Regions from separate parts of the Rhizobium sp. OAE497 genome, predicted to be linked through region 4. Evidence: predicted binding sites of a transcription regulator. Region 4 holds the regulator's gene; each other region holds the start of a gene.
What was found. Region 4 encodes LexA, which represses DNA repair genes until DNA is damaged. Its sites were predicted from a motif close to TGTTCNNNNTGTGTTCNG; they were not measured.
Positions count from the first base shown of each region.

Region 1 (4,485 bases), 300 kb from region 4:
CGCAGCAGGTCGGCCTCGCCGAGCGAATAGCCCGAGAGAACCTGAGCGATCTGCATGACCTGCTCCTGGTAGACGATAACGCCCTGGGTTTCCTTCAGCAGATAGTCGATCGTCGGATGGATCGACTCGACCTCTTCCTCGCCATGCTTGCGGGCATTGTAGGTCGGGATGTTTTCCATCGGGCCCGGACGGTACAGCGCTACCAGCGCAATGATGTCCTCGATGCAGTCGGGCTTCATGCCGATCAGCGCCTTGCGCATGCCGGCACTTTCCACCTGGAACACACCGACCGTTTCGCCGCGCGACAGCATCTCGTAAGTCAGCTTGTCGTCGAGCGGGATGGAGGCGAGATCGACTTCGATGCCGCGCTTCTTGCAGAAATCGACCGCGACCTTGAGCACCGTCAGCGTCTTCAGGCCGAGGAAGTCGAACTTGACGAGGCCGGCCTGCTCGACCCATTTCATGTTGAACTGGGTGACCGGCATGTCGGAACGCGGGTCTCGATACATCGGCACCAGCTTCGACAGCGGACGGTCGCCGATGACGATACCGGCGGCGTGCGTGGAGGCGTGGCGGTAGAGACCCTCGATCTTCTGGGCGATATCGAGCAGGCGGGCGACGACGGGCTCCTTGTCGGCCTCTTCCTGGAATTTCGGATCTTCCTCGATCGCCTTGTGCAAGGGGGTCGGGTTGGCCGGGTTGTTGGGCACCATCTTGCAGATCTTGTCGACCTGGCCATAGGGCATCTCGAGCACGCGGCCGACGTCGCGCAGTGCAGCGCGGGCCTGCAGCGAACCGAAGGTGATGATCTGTGCCACCTGCTCGCGGCCGTATTTCTTCTGCACGTAGCGGATCACCTCTTCGCGGCGATCCTGGCAGAAGTCGATATCGAAGTCGGGCATCGAAACGCGTTCCGGATTGAGGAAGCGTTCGAAGAGCAGCGAGAAGCGCAGGGGATCAACGTCGGTGATCGTCAGCGCATAAGCGACGAGCGAGCCCGCACCCGAACCGCGGCCGGGGCCGACGGGGATGTCATGCTGCTTGGCCCATTTGATGAAGTCCGCAACGATCAGGAAGTAGCCGGGGAACTTCATGCGCTCGATGACACTGAGCTCGAATTCCAGCCGCTCGCGGTAATCCTTCTCTTCGTAGCCAGCCGACATGCCGAGTGTCGCGAGGCGCATGTCGAGCCCCTCCTCCGCCTGGCGGCGAAGCTCCAGCGCCTCGGCGCGCTCGGCTTCCTCGGGATCGGCGGTGGCGCCGGTGAAGCGCGGCAGGATCGGCTTGCGGGTCTTCAGGACGAAGGAGCAGCGCCGGGCGATCTCGATCGTATTCTCAAGCGCCTCCGGCAAATCGGCAAAGAGCTTCGCCATTTCGGCGCGGCTCTTCAGGTAATGGTCCGGCGTCAGGCGGAAGCGGCTGTCGTCGGAAACGATGGCGTTATGGGCAACCGCCATCAGCGCGTCATGCGCGTCGTAGTCGTCGCGCGTCGGGAAGAAGGCCTCGTTGGTGGCGACCAACGGCAGGTCGTGCTCATAGGCGAGACCGATGATCTTCTGTTCATGGCGCTTGTCGTAAGTGCCGTGGCGCTGCAGCTCGACATAGAGCCGGTCACCGAACAGTGACTTCAGCGTCAGCAGCCGCGATACGGCCGGCGCCAGGTGTCCCTGCTTGAGGGCCATATCGACCGGGCCGCTGAGCGAACCCGTCAGCGCGATCAGGCCTTCGGTGCCCGCCTCTTCCAGCCAGGACGAGCGGATGTGGATCGCCTGTCCGTCCTCGCCGCCGAGATAGGCGCGGCTGACGAGATCGACGAGACGCTCGTAGCCGTCATCGCTGGCGGCAAGGACGACGATCGACGGGAGCTTGCCCATCATCTGCTGGCCGCCGCGCTTCTCGATCTCCAGGCCGTCTTCCATGTCGATCGACAGCTGGCAGCCGATGATCGGCTGCAGGCCCTCGTCCATGGCTTTTTGCGAGAATTCCAGCGCGACGAACAGGTTGTTCGTATCGGTGATGGCGATCGCCGGCTGGCTATCGCCCGCAGCCTTGTAGAGAACCTTCTTCAGCGGCAGCGCGCCCTCGAGCAGTGAATAGGCCGAGTGCACGCGCAGATGAACGAAGCCCGGCGTCCCGCCGATAAATCCGCTCTCTGCTTCCGCCATGACACGTCCCTTCAATCGCCCGTATGAATCGGCGCCATTGTCGGTCGTGGCCGTGGAGATGTCCAGAAGAAGACCCCGTCTTGAACCGCATGGCAGCCATGCGGTCCCCTGAAAAATTACATTGCCATCAGGATCAGCGAGAAGCTGGCAACGAACATTGCGATGGAGGTGAATGCTGCGACGTCACGGATCATGTCAGTCATTTGGCTCTCCTTTACTCGTTATGTTTTTAGTTTGTTCCACTCTTGTTCTTTCGTCAACAGGAATCTTTTCCGTTTGGTTAACGCGCGTCCGGGGGCGTTCGCCCACCTATCCCAGCCGGCGGCAATCGCTCTGTTCTCTATTTGTTCTTTACAGAAGGTCACGCATCTGCGACAACGCCCGCAGGAGGCGCGCCATGTATCTCACCCTGCTCAATGACTTCATCGTCGAGGCGAAATCGAGGACCTACGTGGGTGGCGGCAGTCCCCGCCCATCCTGCCGTCCGGGTTCGCATGACATCGGCTACGAGCGTGGCGAATGGCGCTATCTCGACAGCTATTTCGGCGGAACGGATTTTTGCGGCCAGGAAACGGTCTGGCTGAATGGCGAGCCCATCTGGGCGATGAACTATTTCGGCCACATCCTCGAGCCCGGTTTGATCGACGGCAGCCGCGCCGGCGCCGTCATCAAGGCGGCCCTGTCGTCGATGTATTCGGAAAAGAAGCGCTTCCTCGGCGGCATGAAATTCGACCACGCCTTCGGCCTCTATATCGACAGCAGCGAGGGCGACTGCGCGCATTTCCGCGGCGTGGAAATGATCATCGTCGAGGAAAGGCGCGCCTATGAACTTGACTACCGCGGCGGCCTGATCCGGCTCTGAGGCTCAGAAGTCGACGACCTTGCCGTCGCTGATCGTGACACGTCGGTCCATGCGGCTGGCGAGCTCGTGATTATGCGTGGCGATCAGGGCCGCCAAACCGGACTGGCGCACCAGCGCCTCCAGAGCATCGAAGACATAGTTGGCCGTCTCCGGATCGAGATTGCCGGTCGGTTCGTCGGCGAGCAGCAGGCTTGGCGCATTGGCAACAGCGCGCGCAATCGCCACACGCTGCTGCTCGCCGCCGGAGAGTTCGCCAGGACGATGAGCGCCGCGGTGGCCGATGCGCATGTAGTCGAGCAGCTGCTTGGCACGCTCGGCAGCTTCCTTGCGCGGCAGGCCCGAGATCATCTGCGGCATCATGATGTTTTCCTGCGCGGAGAACTCGGGCAGCAGGTGATGAAACTGATAGACGAAGCCGATCTCGCTACGGCGGATCGCCGTGCGCTTATCGTCGGACAGTCCGTTGCAGGCATGACCGTTGATGCTGACCTCACCGTCATCAGGATGTTCCAGGAGACCCGCCAGATGGAGCAGCGTCGACTTGCCGGTGCCCGACGGCGCAACCAGAGCGACGATCTCGCCGCTATGCAGCGTGAAGTCGGCCCCCTTCAGGATGGAGAGCACCGTATCGCCCTGCCCGTAGTGACGCTCGACGCCGGAAAGCTTGAGAACGACATTGCGTTTCATGGAGTTCAGCATTCCTTATTCGTAGCGCAGCGCCTGCACCGGATCGAGCCGTGAAGCCCTCCAGGCCGGGAAGATGGTCGCAAGAAAAGACAGCGTCAGAGCCATGATGACGACCGAAGTCGTCTCGCTGACGCTCATCTGCGCCGGCAGCTGGCTCAGGAAGTAGAGCTGCGGATTGAAGAGTATCGTTCCGGTGACCCAGGAGAAGAACTGGCGGATCGACTCAATATTGATGCAGACGACGACGCCGAGCAGCACGCCGGCAAGCGTCCCGACTATGCCGATCGCAGCCCCGGTCATGAAGAAGATGCGCATGATGGCGCCGGAGCTCGCCCCCATGGTTCTCAGGATGGCGATGTCGCTGCCCTTGTCCTTCACCAGCATGATGAGACCCGAGATGATGTTCAGCGCAGCGACGAGAACGATCAGCGTCAGGATCATGAACATGACGTTGCGCTCGACCTGCAGCGCCGAGAAGAAGGTCTGGTTGCGCTGGCGCCAGTCGGTGATGGCGATCTGGCGGCCCGCGGCAGCCTCGACCTTCGGCCTCAGATTGTCGATATCATCTGGATTGCTGGCGAAGAGCTCGATCGATTGCACCAGCCCTTCGGAATTGAAATAGAGCTGCGATTCCTCGAGCGGCATGTAGATGATGGCGGAATCATACTCCGACATGCCGATCTCGAAGATGCCGGAGACCGTATAGGACTTCACCCGCGGATTGATGCCCATCGGCGTGACGTCACCTTCGGGCGAGATCAGCGTGATCGT
Region 1 is NZ_JBEPOA010000001.1:1,425,765-1,430,249, reverse strand. It holds gene dnaE (DNA polymerase III subunit alpha) at 1-2,165, opposite strand, end outside; gene ABIE40_RS07290 (DUF5680 domain-containing protein) at 2,563-3,027, shown strand; gene ABIE40_RS07285 (ABC transporter ATP-binding protein) at 3,031-3,714, opposite strand; gene ABIE40_RS07280 (lipoprotein-releasing ABC transporter permease subunit) at 3,730-4,485, opposite strand, start outside.
Region 1: ABIE40_RS07290 (DUF5680 domain-containing protein) is a predicted target of LexA. The motif match lies at 2,500-2,517, and genes of this name have one in related genera.

Region 2 (4,485 bases), on a different contig from region 4:
GCGACACGCAACAATCGGACTTAGGTCCGACGTCTTTCTAAGATTTCCAAGTTCTGCAGTCTTGTCGGCCGGGTTGACGTCGCTGAGGCCTCGGCGCGAGCTCTTGCGGGGATATAGAACACCGCAAAGAAGCCTCGACAATTGCGCGGAGCTCGTCCATCGAGGCGGGCGCCGCTCGCCCAACAGGCGCGTCCTTTCGCGACGGACACCGGCAAACCGTGCGCACGAAGCTCACGACACCGTCCCGCATGGTGTGTACCACAATTTTGTTGACGATCGGCCGATGCAGTTGCAACTCCCGGCGGAGGCGTATCGCGGTCGATGATTGCTTGAGCCGAGGCGCCAATCCTGACGATGGGCAATTCACCGACTGTTGCGCTCGATCAGGCGATTGAGCTTGCCGTTGCCCCAGGAGTGATAAGATGCTCGAACCGGATTTCGGGGCTGCGGGGCAAGGCGGCGGTTGATGACGGACGAAAACAGCAGACGCTTGAGACGCGCATGGCCTCGGACGCCATGGCTGTACAAGTCGTGAAGCAGGGCGCGAATTTCGAACCATTCATCCTCTGATGAGATCGGCAGATCCTCCTCCAGCTCGCGCAGTATCTGGAGACAGGTTTCGCTCAACGGAGATTCTGTGCTTTTTTCCACCATGTTACAGGGACGATCCGCGCTCCAAGCTGGTAAGACACTTAAATTCGGTCAGACGTTTAAACGAAAATTGCAATTACGAAAAGCCCGCCGTACTTAAGGAGGCACCCCACAATGTCGGTTCTGCTGCTCAAGCCTCGCCGGCGAGCGTCTTGATCAATTCGAACAGGCTTTGTGATCATGACGAATGCTTATTCAGCGGGCCTGCCTCTTGGGGAGGCGGCGGGTCTTTGACTGCAAGAAGTGCAGCGTCGTGATCGTCAGTGTGGATATTTCTTCACCGAAAGGCACTACCGGTCTGGTCCCGGGTATGCCCGCAACTGCTGCAATCGGCCAACCCAATCCGGTCCGACCTAGTTCGTATTGTTGCACGTCCTGAAAAACAATCGCCAGCTTCTCAGGCAGAGCGGCTGAGATATTTTGAGAATTCTCCGGCATTGCAAACGCGCGCCCACATCAACGTCGACCTGGGACGGGATGGAAGGCGGACGTCGTGACATGACGGACCGTTTCTGATGGTTGGTCTCGGTAGAGGACGCGTGGGGTGCGAAGAGGCAATCCGACCGATCGGCGCGAATGTTCCTGCAAGCGCCGTAAGCGAAGAATGACACGAATGAAGGTGGTGAGCACTCTGTCGGTCTAGCCCGTCAAGCAGCGCCCCGGTATGCCGTCACTCGCTGCCGGGGTGTTGCGACGCAGTCTGAAAGCGGCAGGTGGGCTAGGCACTACCGCAATGGCCGCAACTGCCCCCGGCGGTCAAAGTCCTGCAAGTTGAGGACGTCGACCATCCGGTCGGCTTCTGGTCCGTCCAAGCAGTCGAGCGTGACGCCATGAAACTCTGCCGGCCATCCCGTAAATATGTCGATGACGGAATAATTCCGATCTAACGGGTTCTTCGAGATTTGGTAGCGTAAATGATCCATTGTGAGGACAAAATAACGTCGGTGCCACCGCGATCAAGAGGCTTGAGGGTCAGCTGCCACTCCTATCAGAACGGCTTTGTAAGGCGAGCCCGATTCGCTCGCGCATCAAGTTGGAGGCAACCTAGACATAAGGACTCTGGGCCCTAACTAACTGATTGCAGTGCCGTAATGGCAAAACTATCAATGGCGAAGGATGCTCATATGACAACACTCATAATCATCATTGTTCTTATACTCCTCCTCGGCGGCGGCGGCGGCTACTACGCCCATGGCAGATATGGCGGGCGCGGCTTGGGGGGCGTGCTTGGCCTTGTCGTTGTCATCCTGTTGGTACTTTGGCTGCTTGGTGCGCTGCATGGAGGCGCTGCCCCGCCAGTGTGATCTGCCAGGTTGGGTGGCGGCAGAGGTCGCCACCCGCCCCATGCCTTGGACAATTCGATCGAGCAGAGGCGGCGCGCATGTCCCTAATGAGACCCGGTCGATGGCGATCGCGTTGAACTTCGATGTCATGACGGCTACGGCGGCGAGACCTCCAGAGCACGATAGTCGATCGTTGCCAATGCCGTTTGCACCCGACGCAAGTCAGCCGCGTCGAAAGCACCTTGTGCGCCGGCGCGCCCCTTCGTCATTCCAGGTCGAGTGAGCGGCGTAGCTCCTCGATCCGCTTGGAGGCCTCTGCTTTTGTCAGGTCTTCCGCGAAGGCGTCAGAACGGTGCGCCTGCTCCGACAAGGTCTTGAGGTAGGAGCTTTGCGCCCCGGTCATTGGCTCGTCGCCACTCACCCAGTCGTCCGGGTCCTTCTGTGTGTTCGACGAACTATCCGGTTTTGAATTTTCACGCATGCCGATCTCCTGAAAACTGAAGTCGTTCCCCAAACGTTCCGGAAGCGCAGTGGTTCCGATCTATGTTGGCTGGTGTGGAACCAGGTTCAAGTCTGCTCCGTTTCGCCTTGATGATTGTCAGCTGCGAGGACATCGATTTGCCGACCATCGCTACTGCGGGCTGGTCCATTCCAAAGAAAAACGCCGATCGGTTCGCTGAAGAAGGAAGCGCCTTGACACGATATGCTTCCATCTTCGACGGCGTAGAGATCAATTCGACCTTCTACCGCCGACACCGGCCGTCCACCTTCGCGCGATGGGTCGACGCAGTACCGGATGCATTCCTGTTCTCGGTAAAGCTTCCGAAGGAGGTCACCCACGAGCGAGCGATGAGAGACATCGCTGCGCCGTTCCAGACGTTCCTTGGCGATATCGCACCATTGGACAAAAAGCGCGGACCTCTTCTTTGCCAGCTGCCGCCGTCGCTTGCCTTTAATGCTGAGGTGCTCGCACCGGCCTTCAGGATAATGCGCGACGCCGATGATGGACCGGTTGTTGTTGAGGCACGACACGCGAGCTTTTCGTGCAGCGAGGCATTGGATCTATTAAAGACATATGCGATGGACCGTGTTCTTGCGGATCCTGCGCCGGTCTGGCCAGCAAACGATTTTGACAGGCGACCAAAATACATTCGTCTGCATGGCACGCCAAAAATTTACTATTCAAGCTACAGCAAGGAGGAAATCCGTTCATTCTGCGATCTGCTGGCGTCGGACAGCTGGTGCGTTTTCGACAATACAGCTTCGGGCGCTGCAATCGAAAACGCAATGACGATGCGCCAGCTCCGCGAGCCATCCTAACAGAAGCCGCTGCCTTTGAGGATTCTATAGGCATTGATCGTGGCCCTAAGGCGATCCTCCGACTGCCGATCCCCGCTATTGGCGTCCGGATGGTCGAGTTTAAGCCGCTCTTTATATCGACGTCTTATGTCGTCTGCGGTGGCATCACGCGGGAGCGCGAGCGTGTCGAAGGCCTGGGCTTCAAGTGGCCTCAGCTTTCGCAACGAAATAGTGCCGGTCGGCTGGACGGCTTTTCCGCGCGCTTTCAGTGACTTTGCCGAACCCGAGGGTATCGACGAGGGCAGTGGCGTCTCCAAAGCCTGGTGATTTGTTCTGACGCCACGCGCCGGAATTCTGCCAGCGGCGGCGTCGAGCTGATATCTCGCGACGACGGGGTCTGATTTGCCTGGCGAGTAGTCGTAGCCCTTGCTGTACTGTCTCGAGTGTCCAGCGCAAAACATCAGGTAGAGCCCGTCGGCGGCGCCCCCAACCGGTGCGCGGTGAGTGCCGGCGCTTTCGCACCCTTCCCACTGACACTTAGGGCCAGTCTGCTCCTGAGTTGCGCTGCGCCGTCCACTGCGTGTTGGCCGGATGCCAACGAAGATCTTATTATCGCTCATTGGACTGCTATATGGCGAACACTTTGTGCAGGGCAAGCGTGCGATCGATCATCGTATCCTGACGGCAAACCTCGCGAGCCCTCAAGGCATAGTGTGACGGCGGTTCGGCCGGCAGTTACGACCTCGTCTCCCCTTTGACCTCCGCTCTCGCGGCCGGCGGTGACGTTCTTGAACGCAAACGAGATTGCACCGGTCTGTTCGGGTGAAGGGACCAGTTCGAGCGCTCTATTCAGCTCCCGGCGTCCTATCGTCGTGGATCATTGCGCTATGGACACTGAAAGACGGCGGGCTCGGCCTGAGGATGGATAAAAGAAAAGGCTCGTCGCATTCCGGTACGACGAGCCTTTGACATGCAGGGGTCTCGATCATCTTACTCTACTGCCCCGGCTGACATAAAGTAACAGCTCTAAGCTGTAGGGCAATTCATCCGAAAGACGTAGTTCACCAACCGGTAGGTTGTAGCGGACCGGCCCTCCGAAGAGATCTCGCCCTTTGACCTTGTAGGCCATCCTCAGCAACGCTCGGAGCAATTCTTGTCGTTCTCGCTGAGCAGCGGGCGCAGTCTGTGCTGACCGGTCTCCCATTCCCTGCTTTCAGAGCCTCCCGGCACTCGGTCTCCAATGCTCTTTTGC
Region 2 is NZ_JBEPOA010000003.1:769,458-773,942, forward strand. It holds gene ABIE40_RS30415 (hypothetical protein) at 364-654, opposite strand; gene ABIE40_RS30420 (DUF3309 family protein) at 1,776-1,955, shown strand; gene ABIE40_RS30425 (DUF3072 domain-containing protein) at 2,200-2,415, opposite strand; gene ABIE40_RS30430 (DUF72 domain-containing protein) at 2,553-3,254, shown strand; gene ABIE40_RS30435 (J domain-containing protein) at 3,251-3,853, opposite strand.
Region 2: ABIE40_RS30425 (DUF3072 domain-containing protein) is a predicted target of LexA. The motif match lies at 2,439-2,456, and genes of this name have one in related genera.

Region 3 (4,485 bases), 300 kb from region 4:
CTGCACCCGTGCCTCGCATATGGCGGCGAAGGGCGATCTGGAAAATGCCGCGCTCTGCTGCCGGCAGATCCTCGCGGTCGATCCGGATCATGCGCGCGGCCGCGCCCTTTGGGCCAATCTCGAAGCCGCCCGCCGCCGCCCGGCCAATGCGGGCGAGCTCGACACATTGATGCAGACCGCGGTCAACGATCACCGCCAGGGCGCGCTCGATCGGGCCGCGTCAGGCTATCGCCGCGTCATCGAGGCGGAGCCCGCTCATTTCGCCGCCCATCATCAGCTGGCGCTGGTCCTGCTGCAGCAGGGCAGGTTCGAGGCGGCGCAGACAGAGGTGGCCGAGGCACTGGCGCTACGGCCGGAAGATGCCGCCGCCCATTGCACTTGCGGCAACATCCTTGCGGCCCTGAAGCGCGATGAGGCGGCGCTGGCGAGCTATGACCGGGCGATCGCCCTGTCGCCCGGCTATGCCACGGCCTTCAACAATCGCGGCAATGTCCTGCGCCGGATGGGCCGTCTCGACGAGGCCGTCGAGAGCTATTCGCATGCTCTTGAAAAGACACCGGATTACGCTCAGGCGGCCTTGAACAAGGCGGCCGTTCTTGCCGAACTGCACGCGGTCGAACCGGTCTAGCGCTCGCGCTTGCCGCCGCCGAATGTATAGCCGGTCTCGACCGTGCCCTTGCCGAACTTGTCGCGCAGCTTGTCCATCGCCGCTTCCGCCGCCGCCCGCCGTGTCGATTGCTGGTCGATAAGATCGGGCGGATCGGCGCGGCCGGGATCGCAGAGATCGCTGACGCCGATGCCGATCAGGCGGAATTTCGTGCCGTCGGTCTCCTTCTCCAGAAGCTCGATGCCGGTGCGAAATATGCGGTCGGCAAGCTGGGTCGGGTCTTCGAGGCGCCGGTTGCGCGTCCGGAGCTTGAAGTCCGCGGTCTTCATCTTCAGCACCACGGTATGCCCGGCGATATCATCCTTCTTCAGCCGCCAGGAGACCTTCTCGGAGAGATTGCGCAGGATCGGCACCAGATCGTCGTGCCGCGAGATATCCTCGAAGAATGTCGTCTCCGCCGAGACGCTCTTTGCCGCCTCGTTCAGATGCACCTCGCGGTCGTCGATGCCGCGAGAGAGACGGGCGAGGCGCTGGCCCATGCTGCCGTAGCGGCGCATCAGGTCGGTCTCTTCCATCTGCTGCAGCTGCCCGATCGTGCGGATGCCGTCGGATTCAAGCGTGGCGGCAAATGCCTTGCCGACGCCCCAGATCGTGGTGACGGGGCGAGGCGCCAGAAACTCGACCGCTTCCTCGCGGCCGATCACCGAAAATCCCCGCGGCTTCTGCAGGTCGGAGGCGACCTTCGCCAAGAATTTGCAATAGGAGAGACCGACGGAAACGGTGATGCCGACCTCCTTTTCGACGCGCCGGGCGAATTTCGCCAGCGTGCGAGCAGGGGGATCGTGGTGCAGGCGCTCAGTGCCGCCAAGCTCCAGGAAGGCCTCGTCGATTGACAGCGGCTGCACCAGTGGTGTCAGCTCCTGCATCATGCTGCGAACTTCACGGCCGACCCTGCCGTATTTTTCCATGTCGGGCCGGATGACGACCGCCTGCGGGCAAGCCTCGAGCGCCTTGAACATCGGCATGGCCGAACGCACCCCATGGATGCGGGCGATATAGCAGGCGGTGGAGACGACGCCGCGCTTGCCGCCGCCGATGATCACGGGCTTGTCCGCAAGCTCCGGATTGTCGCGTTTCTCGACAGCCGCATAGAAGGCGTCGCAGTCGATATGCGCCAGCGTCAGTCCGTAGAGTTCCTTGTGTCGCACCACGCGCGGGCTGCCGCAGGCCGTGCAACGGCGCGCTTCGCCCTTCTGCTCGGCAAGGCAGTCGCGACAGAAGCCGTGTGTCTTGTCAGGCGCAGGGTGAGTCATCGCTGGAACAAATGTTGAACATGGCGACTTTACGCTCTAAGCTTTCGAGTCTCAAGACAAGAGGAGCAGCCAGGCATTGGATATCAGACGGCATTTTGAGGCCGTTTCATCGATGGGGGTAGACAGTCAGTCGCGGGCAGGGGCCGGCGGCAGCGACAGATGTTCGCCGATATGGGCGGCGGCCTCTTCCCATCCCGCAACCTTGGCAATGCCATCCATGGCGGAGGGCGCGAAGCGATGAATCTCCGATACCGGCATCAGATGCAGCAGCAGGCAGCTATCGACATGCTCTTGCACGGAATGCAGGTTGCGCACCATGTCGTCGATGAAGACGACGGGCAAGTCGCGGGCGCCATGCAGGGCCTTGACGATCGGCCCCTTCGGCCGCAGCGAGGCGAGCAACGGATAGTCGAGCTCGAACCGGTCGAGCAGCCGACGGCGCTGGTCGCGGTAGACGGGCGGCATGGCCGTGAGCAGAACGATATCGGCTGTCGCAGACAGCGCGGCGAGGCTCTCCCCCGCAAGCGCCAACGGCGCCTGCCAGTCTTCCTGCCGCTCGAAAAAGGTCTCGATCAAGCGGCTGACTGTCACGTCATCGGCTGGCGCGCCATCCGCCGTCTCGATATTCCCATGCAGCTTGAAGGAGCGCGGCACCAGCCGGTAGCCCTCGCTGACCAGAAAGCGCTCGAACGGCACGATGAATTGCAACACGACGTCGTCGACATCGCAGACGATCAGCGGCCTGTCGCCGAGGCGTACATGGGATGTGTCGAGACCGTCGATCAGCATCGGTTTCAATACTGCCCGGAATCGAGGCCTGGCGACGAGAAGTGCTGCCAGGCAGCCGTCAGCGCTTCCGGCGGTGTCTCGGTGGCCTGGCAGAATGCCATGGCTGTCGGCTCGTGCTGCATGACGAAATCGAGCATGCCGGAGAGGAAGCCCGGATCGTTGATGGCGTTGCGCACCTGCACCGGCTCGACGCCTGTCAGCGCCAGGAATCGCGAGAACATGTCGGGTTCGTTGGCGAGCCAGCCAAGTACGGCAATCGCCGTTTCATGCGGATCTCTGGCGAGTTGTTTCGAAGTCTTGAAGTTGCTTTGCATTTCGCTGGGTAAGTTACCTTTTTTTCAACCAAATACCGGTAGCTTGCCGCTATCGGTTTCGTCGAGCCGCGCGTTCGCATGTCGCTTCACGTCAGGCGGACATTTGCAGGGACGGAACATAGGAACGAGCTTGCCATGCCCAAACAGGTGATGATTGTAGAAGATAACGAGCTCAACATGAAGCTCTTTCGCGACCTGATCGAGGCATCCGGATATACCACGATCCAGACCCGAAATGGCATGGAAGCGCTTGATCTTGCTCGCAAACATCGTCCGGACCTGATCCTGATGGACATCCAGCTGCCGGAGGTTTCCGGGCTTGAGGTGACCAAGTGGCTGAAGGAAGACGACGAGCTGCACGTCATTCCCGTCATCGCCGTCACCGCCTTTGCGATGAAGGGCGATGAGGAGCGTATCCGCCAGGGCGGTTGCGAGGCCTATGTCTCAAAACCGATCTCCGTCCCGAAATTCATCGAAACGATCAAGACCTATCTCGGCGATGCCTAGCGCATCGGAAAGAAGCCTATGACTGCGCGCATTCTGGTTGTTGACGATATTCCGGCAAACGTGAAGCTGCTCGAAGCGCGGCTGGTCGCGGAGTATTTCGATGTCCTGACGGCCGCCGACGGCTATGAGGCGCTGGCGATCTGCGAGCGCAATCAGGTCGATATCATTCTTCTCGACGTGATGATGCCGGGCCTCAACGGCTTCGAGGTCTGCGAGCGGCTGAAGGCCAACCAGAAGACCTCGCATATCCCCGTCGTCATGGTCACCGCGCTCGATCAGCCGGCCGACCGCGTGCGCGGCCTGAAGGCCGGTGCCGACGACTTCCTGACCAAGCCGGTCAACGACCTGCAGCTGATCTCGCGGGTGAAGAGCCTGCTGCGCCTGAAGACGCTGAGCGACGAACTGCGCATCCGCGCCGAGACGGCGCAGACCATGGGGATCGACGATCTCTTGCGGACAGGCGAGGGGCGCGCCGAGGATGCAGGGCAGGTCCTCCTCGTCGATGGCCGCGCCAATTCCCAGGAACGCATCATCAGGACGCTGAAGCCGATCGCCGACATCACGGCAATCTCGGATCCGCAGGCGGCCCTCTTCGAAGCTGCGGAAAACGCCTTCGAACTCGTCATCGTCAATACCAACTTCGACGACTACGATCCGCTTCGTCTTTGCTCGCAGTTCCGTTCGCTGGAGCGCACGCGCTTCCTGCCTATCCTGATCGTCACCGATCAGGGCGATGACGAGATGGTCATCCGGGCGCTCGATCTCGGGGTCAACGATTATATCGTCCGCCCGCTGGACCCGAACGAGCTGGTCGCCCGCAGCCTGACGCAGATCCGCCGCAAGCGCTTTAACGACCGCCTGCGCGCCAGCGTCAAGCAGACGATCGAGCTCGCCGTCACCGATGCGCTGACCGGCCTCAACAATCGCCGCTATCTCGATAATCACCTGAACGTGC
Region 3 is NZ_JBEPOA010000001.1:1,434,083-1,438,567, forward strand. It holds gene ABIE40_RS07305 (GNAT family N-acetyltransferase) at 1-628, shown strand, start outside; gene ABIE40_RS07310 (DNA polymerase IV) at 625-1,920, opposite strand; gene ABIE40_RS07315 (hypothetical protein) at 2,047-2,709, opposite strand; gene ABIE40_RS07320 (DUF3572 domain-containing protein) at 2,715-3,023, opposite strand; gene ABIE40_RS07325 (response regulator) at 3,159-3,530, shown strand; gene ABIE40_RS07330 (PleD family two-component system response regulator) at 3,549-4,485, shown strand, end outside.
Region 3: ABIE40_RS07310 (DNA polymerase IV) is a predicted target of LexA. The motif match lies at 1,924-1,941, and genes of this name have one in related genera.

Region 4 (4,485 bases):
CGGGAGCCGCAGACGAGCATTCGCTGACCGACAGCGCCTTCGAGTGGCTCTACCGGCTGAGAAGCGGCATCGGTGATCGCATCAGGGGCATTTTGCCCGGCGATACCGGCGCTTTCGCCGCCGCCCTCGTGACCGACGAGCGGCGGGCGATTTCGGCAGAGACCACCGAAGCGCTCCGCCAATCCGGTCTTGCCCATATCATCGCCATATCCGGCCTCAACATGGCGCTGTCCGCCGGCATCTTCTTCGTCGGGTTCCGCACGCTGCTCAGCCTGTTTCCGTCCGTCGCCCAGGCCTATCCGGTCAAGAAGATCGCGGCCGCCGGAGCGCTTGCAGCCGTCACCGCCTATTTCCTGATTTCCGGCTTCGCAGTTTCCGCCGAGCGCGCCTTCATCATGATGGCGATCATGCTGACGGCGGTGTTCTTCGACCGGCCGTCGATCAGTTTGCGCAACGTGGCGCTCTCGGCGCTGATCATCATCGCCATCTCGCCCTCAGAAATCATGGGGCCGAGCTTTCAGATGTCCTTTGCCGCGACGCTGGCGCTGGTCGCCGGCTATGCGCTCTGGAAGGAGCGGCCGGCCCGCGACAAGCCCTTTGCGAAATTGCGCCTCGTCAGGCTCATGTCATCGGCGGCCGGCTTCTTCGGCGGCATCCTGCTCACCTCCGTCATCGGCGGTTTCTCGACGGCGCTGTTCTCGATCGAGCATTTTCACCGGCTGACGGCCTATGGCCTGCCTGCCAATCTCGCCGCCATGCCCGTCATCTCCTTCGTCATCATGCCGGCCGGGCTGCTTGCAATGCTTTTGATGCCGTTTGGGCTGGATGCCTGGGCCTGGCAGGTGGTCGGCTTCGGTCTCGATCTGGTGATCGCGATCGCCAAGACCGTCTCGTCCTGGGGCGGTGATATCGGCGTCGGCCGGTTGCCTGCCTGGTATTTCCCGGCTGCGGTCGCGGGCTTCCTGCTATTGACCCTGCTGCGCACCCGGCTGAGGCACATCGGCACGGCAATCATGGCCCTGTCGACGCTTGTGGTCGTCATGCTTCCCGAAAAGCCGCCGCCGAAGATCGTCATTGCTGAGGACGGCAGCATGGCGGGGATCATCGGTTCAAGCGCAATCGCCACCAATCGCCAGCGCCCGCCGGGTTTCATCTTCGATCAGTGGAAACGGGCTCTGGTGCTGGACAGCCATCGCGAGCCGATCTTCATCACATCGGCACTGGTCCCCACCGCGCCGCCGGGCGAAAGATTGAGGCTGACACCAGCGCAACAGCAGGAAGCGCAGAGCGCCATTGCGGTGAACGCCAGGGAAGAGCGGTTTTCCTGCGTCAAGAAAGCCTGGTGCACGGCAAAGCTGGAGAACGGCTCGGTGCTGACGGTCATCGACAATGCCGCTTACCTCGGCCCCGCCTGCGATGCATCCGATATCGTTGTCACACCGGTGCGCCTGCGGCTTGAAAGCTGCCGCTCTGGCGCGCTGCTCTTCACCGGCGCTACTTTAAGAAGGACAGGCTCTGTCGAGTTGAGCTTCGATGGAGGTGCTGCAGCGGTCACCGCATCCTTCGAGGATCTCGACCGCCCCTGGACCCGCCACCGCGCCTATGATTGGCGTAGCGGCACTTTTGACGGTGATGAGATCACCGTTAGTGATAGCGGCGGATAAGGCCGACAAGCTTGCCCTGAACCTTGACGCGGTCAGGCCCGAAGATACGCGTTTCGTAGGCCGGGTTGGCAGCTTCGAGTGCGATCGATGCGCCCTTGCGGCGGAAGCGCTTCAGCGTCGCTTCTTCATCGTCGACGAGGGCGACGACGATATCACCGGCATTGGCGGTATTGGTGTTGCGGATGATGACGGTGTCGCCGTCGTAGATGCCGGCCTCGATCATCGAGTCGCCCTTGACCTCAAGCGCATAGTGCTCACCGTTTCCGAGCATATCGGCGGGAACGGTGATGTCATGGGTGTTCTGCTGGATTGCCGAAATCGGCACACCGGCGGCGATGCGGCCCATGACCGGAACCGAGATCGAGCTGCTATTGTCTTCGTTCGCCGGCTTCGGCGGCGCGACGGGCTGCGGCTTGCCGAGGCTGCCTTCGATGACGCTTGGCGAGAAGCCGCGGCGCGGCTGGATGCTGGGGCTGTAGGCCTCGGGCAGCTTGATGACTTCCAATGCGCGGGCGCGGTTCGGTAGGCGGCGAATGAAGCCGCGCTCTTCGAGCGCTGTGATCAGGCGATGAATGCCCGACTTAGAGGCGAGGTCGAGCGCATCCTTCATTTCGTCGAAGGACGGCGGTACGCCGGACTCCTTCATCCGCTCGTGAATGAAGAGGAGAAGCTCCTGTTGTTTGCGCGTCAGCATCGAAGTCTTTCCCCAGATTCGTGAAACAAAGCCAGAACGGACACTATATGTTCCATATGTGTTCCGCAAGTGCCTAAATATTGGTAAAACTTCCCATCATTTTTCGTCATTTTTGAAAGTTTCTTTGCCGGATTGGTTATCCGCGCTTGCGCTTTGCCCGGCGCGGCGTGCAAATCTCTGCCGGCTTCACCGGAGGGAACCGCCATGACGCATCCGCTCGATCATCTGGTACTGCCCGTCACCCATATCGATGTCGCCCGCGAGCGACTCGGCCGTCTCGGTTTCACCGTCGCCGCCAATGGCCGTCATCCGTTCGGAACGGAGAATGCCTGCGTCTTCCTCGCCGACAAGACCTATCTCGAGCCGCTCGGCATCGCGAGCCAGGCGGAGTGCGATGCGGCCGCCGCCAAGGGCAACAGCTTTATCGCCCGCGACCAGGCCTTCCGCTTCCGCTGCGGCGATGATGGCTTCTCGGCGGTCGTCTTCGGCACCGACGATGCCGATGCGGACAAGGCCGCCTATGATGGCGCGCAGCTGAGCGGCGGTGACATGGTGGAGTTCTCGCGCCCGATCGTCATGCCCGATGGAACGCAGGCGACCGGCGCCTTCAAGCTCGCCTTTGCCGCCGATCTGAGGGCGCCCGATGTGTTCTTTTTCGCCTGCCAGCGGATCAACGCCTTTCCGGCCGATCGCAAGGCGCTGGAGACTCATGCCAACGGCGTTCTCGGCATTGTCGAGATTGCCCTCAGCGCGGAGGAACCCGACGCCTTCGCGTCGCTGTTGCAGACGGCAAGTGGCGGCGTTGCGCCCGGTGAGGCCGCCTTCGGCCTTTCCTTCGCCCTCAGTAATGTCCGGATCGCCATCTATTCCGAAGAAGGGATGGAGGCCTATTTCGATGTCGAGCCGCTTGGCACCGATAACGGCCTGCGGGCGCGGGCAATCGTCTTTGCGGTCGCTGATCTGGCCGTGACAGCGGCGCATTTGGCTGCTAACGGGATCACCTACTTGAATATGAACAATCGTCTATTGGTGAAGCCGGCGCCGGGACAAGGCGCGATCTTCGCCTTCGAGGAGACCCAATGAGCAACACCAATGCAGAAGTCGCCGTCGGCGAAGGCGCTGGCCGCGTTACCTTTTCCAATGCCGGCAAGCTGTCGATCATCGCTGGCCCCTGTCAGATGGAAAGCCGCGAACATGCCTTCATGATCGCCGGTGTTCTGAGCGAACTCTGCAAGAAGCTCGGCATCGGCCTCGTCTACAAGTCTTCCTTCGACAAGGCCAACCGCACTTCGCTTTCGGCGCAGCGCGGCATCGGCCTCGACAAGTCGCTCGAAGTCTTCTCTGATCTGAAGAAGGAATTTGGCTTCCCGGTTCTGACCGATATCCATACCGAGGAGCAGTGTGCAGAGGTCGCAACCGTCGTCGACATCCTGCAGATCCCGGCTTTCCTCTCGCGCCAGACCGACCTTCTCGTTGCTGCGGCCAAGACCGGCCGCGCCGTCAACGTCAAGAAGGGCCAGTTCTTGGCTCCGTGGGATATGAAGAACGTTCTTGCCAAGCTGAATGAGACGGGCAACCCGAACATCCTGCTCTGCGAGCGCGGTGCTTCCTTTGGTTACAACACGCTGGTCTCCGACATGCGCTCGCTGCCGATCATGGCGGCCATGGGCGCGCCTGTGATCTTCGACGCCACGCATTCGGTGCAGCAGCCGGGCGGGCAGGGCGGATCGAGCGGCGGTCAGCGCGAATTCGTCGAGACGCTGGCGCGTGCAGCCGTCGCCGTCGGCGTCGCCGGCGTCTTCGTCGAGACGCATGAAGATCCTGACAATGCGCCGTCGGATGGCCCGAACATGATCTATCTGAAGGATATGCCGCGGCTGCTCGAGAAGCTTCTGGCCTTCGATGCGATCGCAAAGTCGGCCTGACGTTCAAAAGGCTGACATGATCTTGTAATAGGCCACGCAGGTGGCCTGAAATGAAGGCATGTTAGGCGGCTCAAAAACGGCTGTGAAAACGCCATTGCAATCTGCGTGCCTTCGATTAAGACGATTTCAAACGATTTATCCACCCACCGAGCAGGAAGAAACCCATGACTGCAATTACCGATATCATCGCCCGCGAGATCCT
Region 4 is NZ_JBEPOA010000001.1:1,729,662-1,734,146, forward strand. It holds gene ABIE40_RS08975 (ComEC/Rec2 family competence protein) at 1-1,664, shown strand, start outside; gene lexA (transcriptional repressor LexA) at 1,645-2,358, opposite strand; gene ABIE40_RS08985 (VOC family protein) at 2,563-3,441, shown strand; gene kdsA (3-deoxy-8-phosphooctulonate synthase) at 3,438-4,283, shown strand; gene eno (phosphopyruvate hydratase) at 4,448-4,485, shown strand, end outside.